2 regions of the Mesorhizobium sp. M1409 genome follow, and region 2 is predicted to be linked to the other one. Evidence: riboswitches for the same ligand, from Rfam matches in the RefSeq annotation. Region 2 holds a riboswitch; the other holds the start of a gene.

Region 1 (7,326 bases), on a different contig from region 2:
CCACACCACTGCTTTCACCGTCAGCGTCGATTTCAAGCATGGCACGACTACAGGCATTTCGGCCGACGACCGCACGCTGACCGTGCGCAACCTTGCCAACGGCAATGTCGGCGCCTCGGACTTCGTCCGGCCCGGCCACATCTTCCCGCTGATCGCGCGCGAGGGCGGCGTGCTGATGCGCTCTGGCCATACCGAAGCCGCGGTCGATCTCTGCAAGCTCGCCGGCCTGCCGCCGGTCGGCGTCATTTCCGAGTTGGTCAATGATGACGGCACCGTCAAGCGCGGCCCGCAGGTGCAGGCTTTCGCCCAGGAGCATGGCCTGAAGCAGATTTCGGTCGCCGATCTCATCGCCTACCGGCAGCGCAAGGAGACGCTGGTCGAGCGCGTAGCCTGCTCCGAAATCGACACGCTCGGCGGCAAGGCGCAGGTCTTCACCTATACGCTGCCCTGGGACTCCATGCATCATGTCGCGATTGTCTTCGGCGACATCCGCGACGGCGAGGACGTGCCGGTGCGCCTGCATTCAGAAGATGTCGTGACGGATGTGTTCGGCACCAGCCACCGGCTCGACGCCATCATGAAGGCGATGGGCGAGCGCCGGCGCGGCGTCATCGTCTATCTGCGCGAAGGCTCCGTCGGCGTCGCCCATCAGGAGCGCAAGCGGCCGGCGAGCGGCGACCGCGAGGATCACGAAGAGGCGCGCCGCCGCGAAAACGAGTGGCGCGAGATCGGGCTCGGCGCGCAGATACTCAAGGATCTCGGCATTTCCTCGATCAACCTGATCGCCTCGCGCGAACGCCATTATGTCGGCCTCGAGGGCTTTGGCATCCATATCGCCAAGACCGAGATTCTCTGAGCCTCCGGCCGACAGAGCCCGGTTTCAAACCGGGCGCCCGTCGATCATTCCGCCGCAATCGCGGTGGCTTCGCATCCGTCCAGTTCGCACTCCTGAGTGGCAAGGCTGCGCTGCCCAAGCAGCACGGTGGCCAGTGCGATTGTGCCTGAAGCCACCGAGACCCAGAACCCGTTCTGGGCGCCGAACACGTCCACCACCGCACCGGCGGCGAAGGACCCGATGGCCATGCCGACGCCGATCCCGGTCATCACCCAGGTGATGCCTTCGGTCAGCATCGCTTCCGGCACATGCCGCTCGATCAGGCCGAAGGCGGTGATGAAGGTCGGCGAGATCGCCACGCCGCTGATGAATACGGTCAGCGCCAGCAGAGGCACGGTGTCGGCGGTGAGCGGCAGCAGCGTGCCGAGCGCGACGAGGGCGACTGCGATGGCCAACTGGCGTTGCAGCGGCGCTTTCAGGTTGAGCGCGCCGACGACGATGCCCAACACGAACGATCCCAGCGCATAGACGCCGATGACGAGGCTCGCGGCCCCCGGTTGGCCAAGCTCCTTGGTGATCGCCACCGTGCTTACTTCGGTCGTTGCAAACGTCGCGCCGATGAAGATCAGGGCGAAGGTGAGGATCTGCACCGGCCGCAGGCGGATTGCCGAGCCGCTAGAGCCCTGTTCCACCGGTTGCACTTGCGGCTCGGTCGAGCGCTGCAGGATGAAGGCGGTCGAGCCGAAGGCAAGGAACAAGGTGCTCACCAGCATGCCCGCTTCCGGGAACAGGGCGGCACTCAGGCCCACCGACAGCGATGCCCCAGCGATATAGACCAGCTCGTCGGCTGCCGACTCGAAGGCGAAAGCGGTGTTCATCTGCGGCCGCCCGCGGAAAATATCGGTCCAGCGCGCGCGCACCATTGCCGGGATGCTGGGCATCGCGGCAGCCAGCAGTGCCGACACGAACAGCGTCCATACCGGCCAGTCCTGATTAGCCGCTGCCATCAGGACGGCGAAGGCCAACACGGAAATGATGGTGGTGGGCACTACGATCCGCGTCTGGCCAAGGCGATCCACCAGTCTTGATATCTGCGGCGCGAGGAAAGCGTTGGCGAGCGCGAATGTCGCGGCGACGGCGCCGGCCAGCCAATATTCACCGCGCGTCTGCGACAGCATTGCCACGATGCCGATCGGCGCCATGGCGATCGGTAGGCGCGCTATGAAGCCTGCGGCGGCAAAGCCCTTGGTTCCGGGGGCACGAAAGATCTCCGCATAGGGATTTTGCATGGGTTGGTTCCTCGACAAAGCACGATTCGACAATTACATACGGTGCGTATGAATATCAAATAAAGCATACGCCGCGTATGTCAATTGGCATACGGCACGTATGTTGGTAGGGCCAGAGCCATGCACAAACCTCGCAAGGAGATGATTGCCGAGACGCGCGCCAAGCTGATCGCGGCCGCCCGCCATGCCTTCGGCACGGTCGGCTATGCCGAAGCCTCGATGGATGACTTCACTGCCTCAGCCGGGCTGACGCGCGGCGCGCTGTATCATCACTTCGGCGACAAGAAGGGACTGCTGCAGGCGGTTATCGCCGAAATCGACGGCGAGATGGCGGCACGCATCAATGAGGTCGCGTCGAGAGCGCCGACCCGCTGGCAGCATTTTGTCGACGAATGCACGACCTATATCGAGATGGCGCTTGAGCCGGAAATCCAGCGCATCATGTTCCGGGATGGCCCGGCCGTTCTCGGGGATCCGGCACAATGGCCGAACGCCAATGCGTGCATCGCTTCAATGACCAGCCATCTGACGGCGCTGCAGGAGGAGGGAGTCGTCGTCTCCAGCCTCGACCCCGAAACGGCCTCGCGGCTGATCAACGGCGCGAGCAGCCAGGCGGCGCAACGGATCGCCAATTCGAACGACCCCGAAGCGACCTCGAAGAAAGTGGTGACGGCGTTCAAGCAACTGCTCGAAGGCCTGCTCAAAAAGCCGGGTTCGCAATCGAACTGAAATCCCATCGGTGGCCCGGCGCCACGGTAGGGCTTCGAACTCAGGTTAATAAAAGACCTTACGACAGCCAGTTCGGCGGTGCCGGCAGCTTTCACGATAGGAATTTTTTCTTGATTCCATGACCTCAGCTATGGTACATATTCGTCCATGGTGCTGATTTGCGCCAGTGACCCGCCGCACAGGCGGGTTTTTCGGTTGATGCTCCGTCAGCCAACGCGCCGGCGAAGGCTGCGAAGGAAACCCGTTAACCCGAGTTCGTTGCCCGGGCGCCAACCCGGCAATTGACAATCGCCGGGTTGGGTCCATCCTCTTTCACCACCTCTGAGGGGGAGATTCGGGGCATGTGGGATTTCGATATCGGCGGGTCGGTGTCCATAATGATGCGGACCTGGCCGTTCATTGTCTTTCGCATGATCGTCTATTTCGGCATCACGCTGGCCTACATCATGGCGACCGGCACGGGCGCTAGCGTCGGCTATGGCGTCGGCCACATCTCCACCGATCCCGACGGGCCGATGTCCTTTGCCTTGTGGGGCGGGGTGGTCGGTTTCGGCATCGTCTCGATCGCCGTCTACTGGATCCGCGAATACATCCTCTATGTCGTCAAGGCCGGCCACATCGCCGTCATGGTCCATCTGATCGACGGCCGTGACATTCCCGGCGGCCAGGACCAGATCGCCTACGCCAAGGATATCGTCACCCAGCGTTTCGCGGAGGCCAACATCCTTTTCGTCGTCGACCAACTGGTCAAGGGCGCCATCCGCGCCATCACCGGCCTCATCGGCGGCATCGCCGCCTTCCTGCCGATCCCGGGCCTGGGCGGCTTGATCTCCTTCATCAACACGGTGATCCGCCTGTCCCTGACCTATGTCGACGAGATCATCCTCGGCTACAACATCCGCATCAATTCGTCCTCGCCGTTCGAGACGGCGCGCCAGGGCGTCGTGCTCTATGCCCAGAACGGCAAGGTCATGGTCAAGAACGCCGTCTGGCTGGCGGTCATCATGTGGGGCGTGTCCTTCGTCATCTTCCTGCTGATGCTGGCGCCTGCCGGCGCCATTCTCTTCCTGATGCCCGGCCAACTCGCCGGCTGGGCCTTCGTGCTCGCCATCGTCTTCGCCTGGGCTTTCAAGGCGGCGTTCATCGAACCCTTCGCCATCGCCTGCCTGATGCAGGTCTATTTCAAGACCATCGCCGGCCAGGTGCCCGATCCCGACTGGGACGCCCGGCTGGCCGAGGCGTCGTCGAAGTTCAGGGAGCTTAAGGATAAGGCGCTGGCCTCCTTCGGCGGCTCGCGTTGGGGCACGGCCGGCGCGACAAGCTGATCGGCGAGGCTCGCCGGCGTGGCAGCAACGGTGTTGAGGCGCGCCACGGTCGATTTGAGCAACGCTTCACCTTGCCCGGAAAAAACCTCGCTCATGATCAGTTCCGGCAACGGCAGCCGCCGTCCCCAGCCATGCGTTTCAAGGTCCGGCTTTGGCGCGAACTCCGAGACACGGCCGACGCAGAGATAGGCGACCGGGGTCACATGCTCCGGAATTGACAGCAGGCCTTTCAGCGCTTGCGCCTCGATGATGCTGACCCAGCCGACACCGACGCCTTCGGCGCGCGCCGCCAACCAGAAATTCTGCACCGCGCAGACCGTGCTGTAGAGGTCCATCTCCGGATTGTGCCAGCGTCCCAGCGGCGAACCTTCCGAGCGCTGCCGGTCGCAAGTGATGCAGATGTTGAGCGCGCTTTCGCAAATGCCTTCCAGCTTGAGTTTGCGGTAGAGCGCCTGGCGCTCTTCCTCGATGGCCGGCAATTCCTGCTCGCGCGCCGCCAGGAACAGGTCGCGCACCTTTTCCCGTCGTTCGGCATCGCGAATGACGATGAAATTCCAAGGCTGCATGAAGCCGACCGACGGCGCGTGATGAGCGGCAAGCAGCAGCCGCGCCAGCACCTCATCGTCGAGCGCGGTGGGCAGGAAGTGGCTGCGCACATCACGCCGCGTGAACATGGCGCGATACACCGCATCGCGCGCATTCTGCTCAAATCCGTCGCCAACAAGAACGGTCATGGTTTCCGGCATCGCTTGTCCCCTTGCGATTGCAATCAATGCCATCCGCCTGACCATGCGGATGACGATGCCTGCCAGGCCGGTCTTCTGGCTTGGGATCAACCCGCGTCCGGTGCCTTCCCGTCATCGACAGTGGCACATACCGGCGCGGTCCCCCTTACAGCGTTGGGCACGCCACGGAGTTCAACCGTGTTCCCGATTCTCCCGCTTGCGGCGGGCACCAGGCAGTGCCACCGACCTTACTCCGAAGCGCGGACGACGCCAATGCCTGCAGCGACGCGAATGGACGCAGGCGCGATTTTCCCCAATCATCGGCCGCCCGTGCATGGCCTTTGTCGATCCGGGTCACTAGATTAGGACGATGGCTACCCGTCTCTATACCCATCCAGTCTTCCTTGAGCACCTCACGCCGCCCGGCCATCCCGAGCGGCCGGACCGCCTGCGCGCCATCGAGCGCGTGCTGGACGACGAAGCTTTTGCCGCGCTCGATCGTATCCAGGCGCCGGAAGGCGACGAGGCCACCATCCTCTATGCCCATCCCGCCGATTTCGTCGCCCGCGTGCGCGCCGCCATTCCCGACGAGGGAATCGCCCGCATCGACGCCGACACCACCGCCAGCCCGAAGAGCTGGCAGGCGGCGATCACCGCGATCGGTGCGGCCAACGCCGCCGTCGACGACGTCTTTGCAGGCCGCGCCGACAATGTCTTCGTAGCCGCTCGGCCGCCCGGCCACCATGCCGAAAAAACCACGTCGATGGGTTTTTGTCTGTTCAACACCGCGGCGATCGCGGCGCGTTATGCGCAGAAGAAGCATGGTGTCGAGCGGGTTGCCGTCGTCGACTGGGACGTGCATCACGGCAACGGCACGCAGGATATTTTCTGGGACGATCCGTCGGTGCTCTATTGCTCGACGCACCAGATGCCGCTCTACCCCGGCACCGGCGCGAAGAACGAAACCGGCGCCGGCAACATCGTCAACGTACCGCTGGCGCCGCAGACCGGCAGCGAGGTGTTTCGCGATGCCTTCCTGTCGCGCGTGCTGCCGGCGCTCGACAATTTCGCGCCCGATCTGATCATCATTTCGGCCGGGTTCGACGCGCATCACCGCGATCCGCTGGCCGAGATCAACCTGACCGAGGACGATTTCGACTGGGCGACCGGCCAGCTGATGCAGCGCGCCGCGCGTCACAGCGGCAACCGGCTCGTAAGCCTGCTCGAGGGTGGCTACGATCTGCAGGGATTGGCATTTTCGGTCGCCGCCCATGTCGGGCGACTGATGAAAGGATGAATGATGGCCGGTGAGACCAACGAAGATGTCAAGGCGATGAGCTTCGAACAGGCACTCGACGCACTCGAAAAGATCGTCGATGATCTTGAGCGTGGCGACGTGCCGCTCGACCAGTCGATTAAGATCTATGAGCGCGGCGAGGCACTGAAAGCGCATTGCGACCGGCTGCTGAAGGCCGCCGAGGACAAGGTCGAGAAGATCAGGCTGTCGCGCGATGGCAAGCCGGTCGGAACGGAGCCGCTTGACGCGGATTGAGGCGGTCCGAACGGTGGTCTTGCCTCACCGGCTTTTGGACATGATCATGATCGAGGATAGAACGCGTCCCGATTGAAAGCGCTCCAGGACAAGAGGAGATACGGAAGCGATGTGCAGAAACATCAAGACCCTGTTCAATTTTGATCCGCCCGCTACCAACGACGAAGTCCGCGACGCGGCACTTCAGTTCGTCCGCAAGCTGAGCGGAACGACGCGGCCTTCGAAGCAGAATCAGCATGCCTTCGACCACGCGGTCGAAGCCATCGCGGCATCGGCGCGCGAACTGCTTGATTCACTCGAAACCCATCAGCATCCGCGCAATCGCGAAGAAGTGGCGGCCAAACTAAGGGCGAAATCGGCGATCCGGTTTGCCTGATACGTCCAGGCTGCCTCTGGCGCTGACGAGGAGAGTTCATGAGCTTTTTCCCGGGGAAAGACCCTGAAGTCGGCGACGCCTTCGCCAGCGACCAGATCGAGCTTATGGTCATCCCGAATGCCAAGGACATTGGCGGTTTTCAGGTGCGCCGCGCCCTGCCGACCGCCAAGAGGCGGTTGGTTGGACCGTTCATCTTCTTCGACCGGATGGGCCCGGCTATCCTGCGCGCCGGGCAGGCGCTCGATGTCCGTCCGCATCCGCATATCGGCCTGTCGACGGTCACCTATCTGTTCGACGGCAGGATCAGGCATCGCGATTCACTCGGCACCGAAATGGTCATCCAGCCCGGTGACGTAAACCTGATGACCGCCGGCCGCGGCATCGTCCATTCCGAGCGCACCCCCGAAGAACTGCGCGGCGCACCGATGTCGATTTCCGGCTTGCAGACCTGGTTGGCGCTGCCGGACGGCAAGGAAGAAGTAGCCCCGGTTTTCG
Region 2 (7,326 bases):
CAGCAATGGCAGCCGAATGGCGTCGATGCGGCCCATATGGCCGAACCAGCCCTCGCGGCTCGACCGCTCCTCGATCATGAAGCCGAGCGACAGGCCGGGCATACGGCTGCCGAGCAGTTCGAGTTCCTTGCGGAAGATGATCTCTTCCGGACGGCGCGCGCAGTTGACGAAGCCGACATCGGTCCATGGCGCGCAGTCGTTCAGCCAGCGCAGCATCGACATCATCGGCGTCACACCGGAACCGGCGGAGATGAACAGATACTTGGCCGCCGGGTGGCTGTGCAGCGAAAAGTCACCTGTCGGCCCATAGGCCTTGACGTGCGAGCCCGGCGCCAGATGGTCGAACATCCAGCGCGTGCCTGTGCTGCCCGCCTGCGCCTTCACTGTCACCGCGATAGAGAACGGCCGCGATGGCGAGGACGACAGCGTGTAGGTGCGCATCAGCGGCCCGTCGGCTGTCGGCAGTTCCAGCGTCACGAACTGGCCCGGCTTGTAGCGAAACCAGGTCTGGTTGTCGGAGCGGAAGGTGAAGGTCTTTACGTCAGGTGCTTCGTCGCTGACGCCGATCACTTCCAGCACCTGCAGCCTGTCGTTCCAGGGCGTCATCTGGTCGAGATGGCGATAGAGGCCAAGATCCGTCATCGCATTCATCCTCTTGTCCCTTTTGTTTTGTGCATGATCCCAAAGCCGCTGCGCATTTTGGGCGACATGCACTAGGCGACGCTGCGCAGGGCCGGCCGGCCGCCTTCGGCGAGGCGCGGGCCGATGAACGACGCATACCATTCGACGAACTGGATCACGCCGCCCTCATGCAACTCCGAATAGGGGCCGGGCTCGTAGGCGGGCGACAGGATGCCAAAGGCGTTTTCCTCGACGATGCGGCGATCCTGGTCGTTGGTTTCGGTCCAGACATGGGTGAGGTCTTCGATGGTGTAATCGACCCCCTCGACCGCGTCCTTGTGCACCAGCCACTTCGTCGTCACCGCCGTTTCCGTGGCGCTGATCGGCAGCACCCGGAACGTCACCGCGTGATCGATGAGGATGTGGTTCCAGGTCGTCGGATAGTGATAGTGCATCAAGGTTCCGATCCTGTCGGCGGAGACAGTGTCGGAGAGGTTCTTCTTCACCGCCAGCTTGCCGGTCATGGTGTAGCTGACGGCATCGCGCAACAGCGGCGCGCGGGTGGCGCGGTACTGCCCGGCCGGATCGATGCGGAACTTGCTCGGCAGGCCTGATGCCTCGCATTTGGCCCAATGCGCGACCATTTCGGGGTCGCTGTCGGCGCCGTTGACGCCGGTCACGGTAGGCGCTTCCGGGAAGGTCTTGCACAGCTCGGGATGATTGGCGACGCAGTGATAGCACTCGCGATTGTTTTCCCAGACCAGCTTCCAGTTGCCCTTCTCTATGATCGTGCTCTCGAAGGCGATCTTTGCTTCCCGCAACCGGTGCGGCAAAAGATAAGGTTCGATCATCGCCCGCATCGGCGCGAAATCGGCGGGCTCCTTGCCCAGGCAGATGAAGATGTAGCCGCCGACGCTCTCGCAGGCGACCGGCTTCAGGCTGAACTCACTTTTGTCGAAACCGTCGGCCATCTGGCGGGCAAACAGCAGGCGGCCGTCGAGCTCATAGGTCCACTGGTGATAGGGGCAGACCAGCTTTGCCGCCGTACCCCTCTCTGTGTTGCAGACGCGGCTGCCGCGATGGCGGCAGGAATTGTGGAAGGCGTTGATCTTGCCTTGCTGGTCGCGGACAAGAACGACCGGATAGTCGCCGATCTGCACTGTGATGTAGCTGCCCGGCTTAGGCAGCTCGCAATCGTGGCCGATGAACAGCCAATCACGATACCAGATCAGCTCCATGTCGAGCTTGAAAAAGTCTGGATCGGTGTAGAAGGGCTGCTCCAGCGAAAAGCCTTGCCGGCGGCTGTTCAAGAGCCTCAGCATGTCGTTGCGAATATCCATGTCCTGTCCTCGTTTCTTAAGGACTGAAATGGTGGTGACGGAGGAAGGATCGGACGCAGGCCGGCGATGCGCCGGACATGCACTATCCACCTCTTGACCGCCCACCGCGATCAGTCGAGTCTAGAAATCTCGGGCTGGTTTCCGGGCTCTGGAGTTGTCCTTACGGACCATCGCGACACCTTCCCAGGCAACTGCCCAGTGGTCTCCCGTTGCGACTTGAACTCCACCACCGTTGCGGGGGCAGCGCCGGATTCTGACCGGCTTCCCAATTCTCCGCCTCGTCGTCACGAAGCGGCACCTGAGATGGTATGATCTAACCACGATCGCGGGCGCGTCATCGGCATGAAAACGACATCGTATCCATGCGGCGCGACACGCATGCGAAACGTTCCGGTTGGCGATTGTTGAGCCGAAATCCTATCTCCGCGGCGGCCATTCCCAACTGCAATCTCCTCGAAGCCGGCCCCTTGCCGGCGACCAAAAAGGTTAACGGTTTCGAAAAGTGACTATTAGCTGGTTCTAAAATCGAACCGAACGGTTCGTTTCTGTTGACGGTGCGTGCAGGACGGTGTGAACGCCGGGCCTTGGAAACAGTTGGTGATCCAGCGGGCGATTTTGCTTAAGTGTTGAAAAACATAAATAAAAAGTAGCGTGTAGAATCCCGTGGCACAATTTCAAGTGGCGGATTCATGGTCCACACGGAACAACTTCGTGATTGGAAAAGGCGAGGATGCCCTCCCACATCGGGGCTGTCCGAACGACGCGATTTCCCTTCCAAGACACGCCGCTGGACGGACGGAAAAGAAGATACTGGAGTACAAAAAAATGAAAAAGATCATTCTCACTGCCGCCGCCGTTCTGGCCATTTCCGGCAGCGCCTTCGCTAATGGTAGCGACCACTACGGTTCGAACGGCGCCAATCAGCCTGCTGCCGCGGTCGACAAGTCGTACACGGCTTCCACCAAGACCTCGGAACCGGTTGCCCAGACGCCCGCTCAGGGCAGCGACCGTAACCTCTTCGGCCGCTAACAACCAATTCCCAGTTGACGGCGGGTCTGCCCGCCGTCCTGGCGAAATCCAGAAATCCAGGAGACTAAAATGAACAAGATCCTTCTTGCCGCCGCCGCCGTTCTGGCCGTCACCGGCAGTGCCTTCGCCGGCAGCGACAACTTTGGCTCCAAGGGCGCCGACCAGCCTGCCGCCGCGGTCGACAGCTCGTACACGGCTTCCGTCAAGAAGTCGGAGCCGGCCACGCAGGCGCCTGTCGACCATGGCAGCGACCGCAACCTGTTCGGCAACAACTAACCCGACCAAAACCAACATCCGACAGCGATGCGGCGGGTTAACCCGCCGTATCGAATTCGAGAATACGGAGTATCAAAATGAAAAAGATTGTTCTTACTGCCGCCGCTCTTCTGATTGCCGCCGGCAGCGCCTATGCCCGCAACGACAACGCTGGCGGCACCGACATCAACAAGCAGTCGACCGTCAACGTCGACACCTCGCATACGGGCTCGATCCGCAAGAGCGAATCGCCCGTCTACAAGCTGCTCAATTCGTCGGGCGATGCACCGAAGTCCGCCCCTCAGGGCAGTGACCGAAACCTCTTCGGCCGCTAACAGCCGAAGCTGATCTCCAAACGAGAGCGGCGGACCTTGCCCGCCGCTCTTGTTTTTGTAACAGGGCAGTATCGTCGTGCGACCTCTCAGGCCGCCTTCGCCTCCGCTTCGTGAAGAGCGAAGGACCGCCCATCCGTGTCGAAGATATGCAGATCTTCGCCATTGGCGCTCAGGCGCAATGTCGAGCCACGCTTGACTTCGACATTGCCAGGCAGCTTGGTCACCAGCGGCAGGTCGGCGCGGCCGATGTCGATGTAGACAAGCTGGACTTCGCCGAGCTGCTCGACATAGTCGACCGTCCCTTCGAACAGATAGTCCGCACCGCTGGCGATGATCAGGTCCTCCGGTCGCACGCCAAAGCTCACCGCGGCACCCTTTGCCGAAGCAGGCGTCGTGATCGGCACGGTCGCCTTGCGCCCGCCGACATGGCTGACGACAGTCGGATTTCCGGTCTTGTCGATGGTCGCCGGCAGGATGTTCATGGCCGGCGAGCCGATGAACTGGGCAACGAACAGATTGCCGGGCTTCTTGTAGAGGTCCATCGGCGTGCCGACCTGTTCGATATGGCCGTCCTTGAGCACCACGATGCGGTCGGCCAGCGTCATTGCCTCGACCTGGTCGTGGGTGACATAGATCATGGTCGTGGCGGGCATCGATTCCTTGAGCTTGGCGATCTCGATGCGTGTGGCGACGCGAAGTGCGGCGTCAAGGTTCGACAGCGGCTCGTCGAACAGGAACACCTTTGGATTGCGCACGATGGCGCGGCCAATGGCGACGCGCTGGCGCTGTCCGCCCGACATCGCCTTGGGCAAGCGGTCGAGATATTTCGTCAGCTGCAGGATTTCCGCCGCCTGGCGCACGCGCCGATCGATCTCGGCCTTGTTCTCCTTCCCGATCTTCATCGAGAACGCCATGTTGTCGTAGACGGTCATGTGCGGATACAGCGCGTAGGACTGGAACACCATGGCGATCCCCCGCTTCGACGGCGGCACGTCGTTCACGACCTCGCCAGCTATTCTGAGCTCGCCGGAGGTGATTTCCTCGAGCCCGGCGATCGACCTCAGCAATGTCGACTTGCCGCAGCCCGACGGACCGACGAAGACGATGAATTCGCCCGACTTGATATCGAGGTCGATGCCGTGGAGAATGTTCAGATTGCCGTAGGACTTCTTCACTTGTCTTAGCGTGACATCGGCCATTGGTTTCCCTCCAGTAATTTGAAATTCAAGTGATTTGAAATTCAGTCGGCGCGCCCGAACCAGGCGCCGTAGCCGCCAAGCTCGATGGAACCGGTGCTCGCCTGCCCCGAAAATCCGTGCCCGGGCAAAGGTTGCAGCGATCGGCCGCCGAGGTCAACCTCGGTTGGCCCGGCTCCCAGATTGAAGACGCAGACGATCTGCTCATTGCCTGAGCGGCGGGTGAAGGCGACGGTGTCGCCCTCGCTTTCGATGAAGGTGATGTCACCCTTGGCCAGTGCCGGATGGGCACGCCGGAAGGTCAGAAAGCGCCGGTAGTGCTCAAGCAGCGAGTTCTCGTCGCCCTGCTGGACATTGACCGCTTGCGACAGATGCTTGGCCGGCACCGGCAGCCAGGGCTTTGCCGATGAGAAGCCGCCATTGCTGGCGCTGCCGTCCCACACCATCGGCGTGCGGCAGCCGTCGCGGCCCTTGAATTCCGGCCAGAAGCGGATGCCATAGGGGTCCTGTAAATCCTCGAACCGAAGGTCGGCTTCGCCGAGCCCAAGCTCCTCACCCTGGTAGATGCAGACCGAACCGCGCAGCGACATCAGCAGCGCCGAGATGACCTTGAGATAGGCGGTCGGATCGGCTTCGCTGGCCGCCCAGCGCGAGGCCGGGCGCATCACGTCGTGATTGGAAAAGGCCCAGCATGACCAGCCGTCGCTGGCGACCTTGCCGAAGGATTCCAGCACCGAGCGGACCTTGGCCGCACTGATCTTTTCCGGCGCCAGGAAGTCGAAGGAATAGCACATGTGTACGCGCTTGCCGCCGGCGGTGTAGGCAGCCACCACGTCCAGTCCGCGCTGCGAATCGCCGACCTCCCCGACCGCGGCGGTTGCCGGATATTCATCGAGCAGGGCGCGGAAGCGCTCGAGGAAGCCGAGGTTCTCCGGGCGGCTCTTGTCGTAGAGATGATCCTGGTAGTTGTAGGGGTTGACCGCCGGTGCGGTCTGGTCGTTGCGCTCTTCCGGCGGCAGCGGCGGATTGTCTTCCAGGCCCTGGCTGTGGAAGTAGAAATTGATGGTGTCGAGCCGGAAGCCGTCGACGCCGCGCTCCAGCCAGAAACGGGTGACGTCGAGCAGCGCATCCTGGACTTGGCGGTTGTGGAAGTTGAGGTCGGGCTGCTCGGCCAGGAAATTATGCAGGTAATATTGCTGGCGGCTGGTGTCCCATTGCCAGGCCGAGCCGCCGAAGATCGACAGCCAGTTGTTGGGCGGCGTGCCGTCCGGCCTGGCGTCCGCCCAGACATACCAGTCGGCCTTCGGGTTGGTGCGGCTCGACCGGCTTTCCCTGAACCACGGGTGGTTGTCGGCGGTGTGCGACAGCACCTCGTCGATCATCACCTTCAAGCCCAGCCTGTGCGCCTCGGCGGTCAGCGCGTCGAAGTCGGCCAGCGTGCCGAACATCGGATCGACGTCGCGGTAGTCGGTGACGTCATAGCCGAAATCCTTCATAGGCGATTTGAAGAACGGCGAAATCCAGATGGCGTCCGCACCGAGTGCGGCGATGTAGGGGAGGCGGCCGATGATCCCCTTGAGGTCGCCTATGCCGTCGCCGTTCGAGTCCTGGTAGCTGCGCGGATAGATCTGATAGATCACAGCACCCCGCCACCAGTCGCGATCGAGGGCGAGGTCAGGTTTCGAGCTGGCCTTCAAAGCGGATTGCATCGTCTCAGCCTCCTTTCACCGAGCCGGCAAGCAGCCCGCGGACAAAATAGCGCTGCAGCGAGAAGAAGACGATCAGCGGCACGATTATGGTCACGAAGGCCGATGTCGTCAGAATCTCCCAGTCGCCGCCGCGTGAGCCCAACAGCGCGTTGAGCTTGGCGGTCAGCACGATCTGGTCTGCCTCTGTACCGAGGAAAACCATCGCCACCAGCAGATCGTTCCATACCCATAGGAACTGGAAGATGGCAAACGAGGCCAGCACGGGGAACGACAGCGGCAAGACGATCTTGACGAAGATCTCGAAATCGCTGGCGCCGTCGATACGCGCCGATTCCATGATCTCGCGCGGCAGGCCGGCAATGTAGCTGCGCAGCAGGTAGATGGCGAAGGGCAAGCCGAAGCCGGTATGCGCCAGCCAGATGCCGAGATAGGTTTTCGACGGCATGCCGAAGAAAGCGCCGACGCCGTTGTAGAGCTTCAAAAGCGGGATCAGCGACATTTGCAGCGGCACCACCAGCAGGCCGATGATCACCGCGATCAGCAGCGCCCGGCCGGGAAACCGCATCCAGGCCAGCGCATAGGCGGCAAACGCCGCGATCAGGATCGGGATGACTGTCGCCGGGATGGTGACGGTCAGCGAGTTCATGAACGACCGTCCGATGCCCTCGGAAAACAGCACGGTTCTGTAGTTGTCGGTGGTGAATTTCGGCGGCGCCGACGAGGCATAGTAGACGCGCTGGCCGCGATCGCCTTCGAACGCCTTGGGCGAGGCCATGACGAAGCTGCCGTCGGCGTTGAGCCGCAGGGTCACGCCGTCGCCGAGATCGGCCGAAGTGTCGGC

The links. A riboswitch is a leader RNA that binds a small molecule or an ion and turns the genes downstream of it on or off. The one in region 2 is predicted to bind cobalamin.
Region 1: another riboswitch for cobalamin. It lies ahead of bluB (5,6-dimethylbenzimidazole synthase); the one in region 2 lies ahead of NKG99_RS15920 (aromatic ring-hydroxylating oxygenase subunit alpha).

Annotation. Positions count from the first base shown of each region.
Region 1 is NZ_JAMYKV010000026.1:19,696-27,021, reverse strand. Features, by position in the region: gene ribB (3,4-dihydroxy-2-butanone-4-phosphate synthase) at 1-856, shown strand, start outside; gene NKG99_RS19955 (MFS transporter) at 901-2,124, opposite strand; gene NKG99_RS19950 (TetR/AcrR family transcriptional regulator) at 2,245-2,853, shown strand; gene NKG99_RS19945 (hypothetical protein) at 3,195-4,178, shown strand; partial or broken gene bluB (5,6-dimethylbenzimidazole synthase) at 4,295-4,912, opposite strand; cobalamin riboswitch at 4,973-5,152, opposite strand; gene NKG99_RS19935 (histone deacetylase family protein) at 5,274-6,200, shown strand; gene NKG99_RS19930 (exodeoxyribonuclease VII small subunit) at 6,204-6,455, shown strand; gene NKG99_RS19925 (DUF2277 domain-containing protein) at 6,565-6,831, shown strand; gene NKG99_RS19920 (pirin family protein) at 6,870-7,326, shown strand, end outside.
Region 2 is NZ_JAMYKV010000017.1:90,047-97,372, reverse strand. Features, by position in the region: gene NKG99_RS15925 (FAD-binding oxidoreductase) at 1-642, opposite strand, end outside; gene NKG99_RS15920 (aromatic ring-hydroxylating oxygenase subunit alpha) at 714-1,961, opposite strand; cobalamin riboswitch at 2,077-2,278, opposite strand; gene NKG99_RS15915 (DUF680 domain-containing protein) at 2,787-2,990, shown strand; gene NKG99_RS15910 (DUF680 domain-containing protein) at 3,060-3,266, shown strand; gene NKG99_RS15905 (DUF680 domain-containing protein) at 3,344-3,580, shown strand; gene NKG99_RS15900 (ABC transporter ATP-binding protein) at 3,667-4,779, opposite strand; gene bglA (beta-galactosidase BglA) at 4,821-6,485, opposite strand; gene NKG99_RS15890 (carbohydrate ABC transporter permease) at 6,490-7,326, opposite strand, start outside.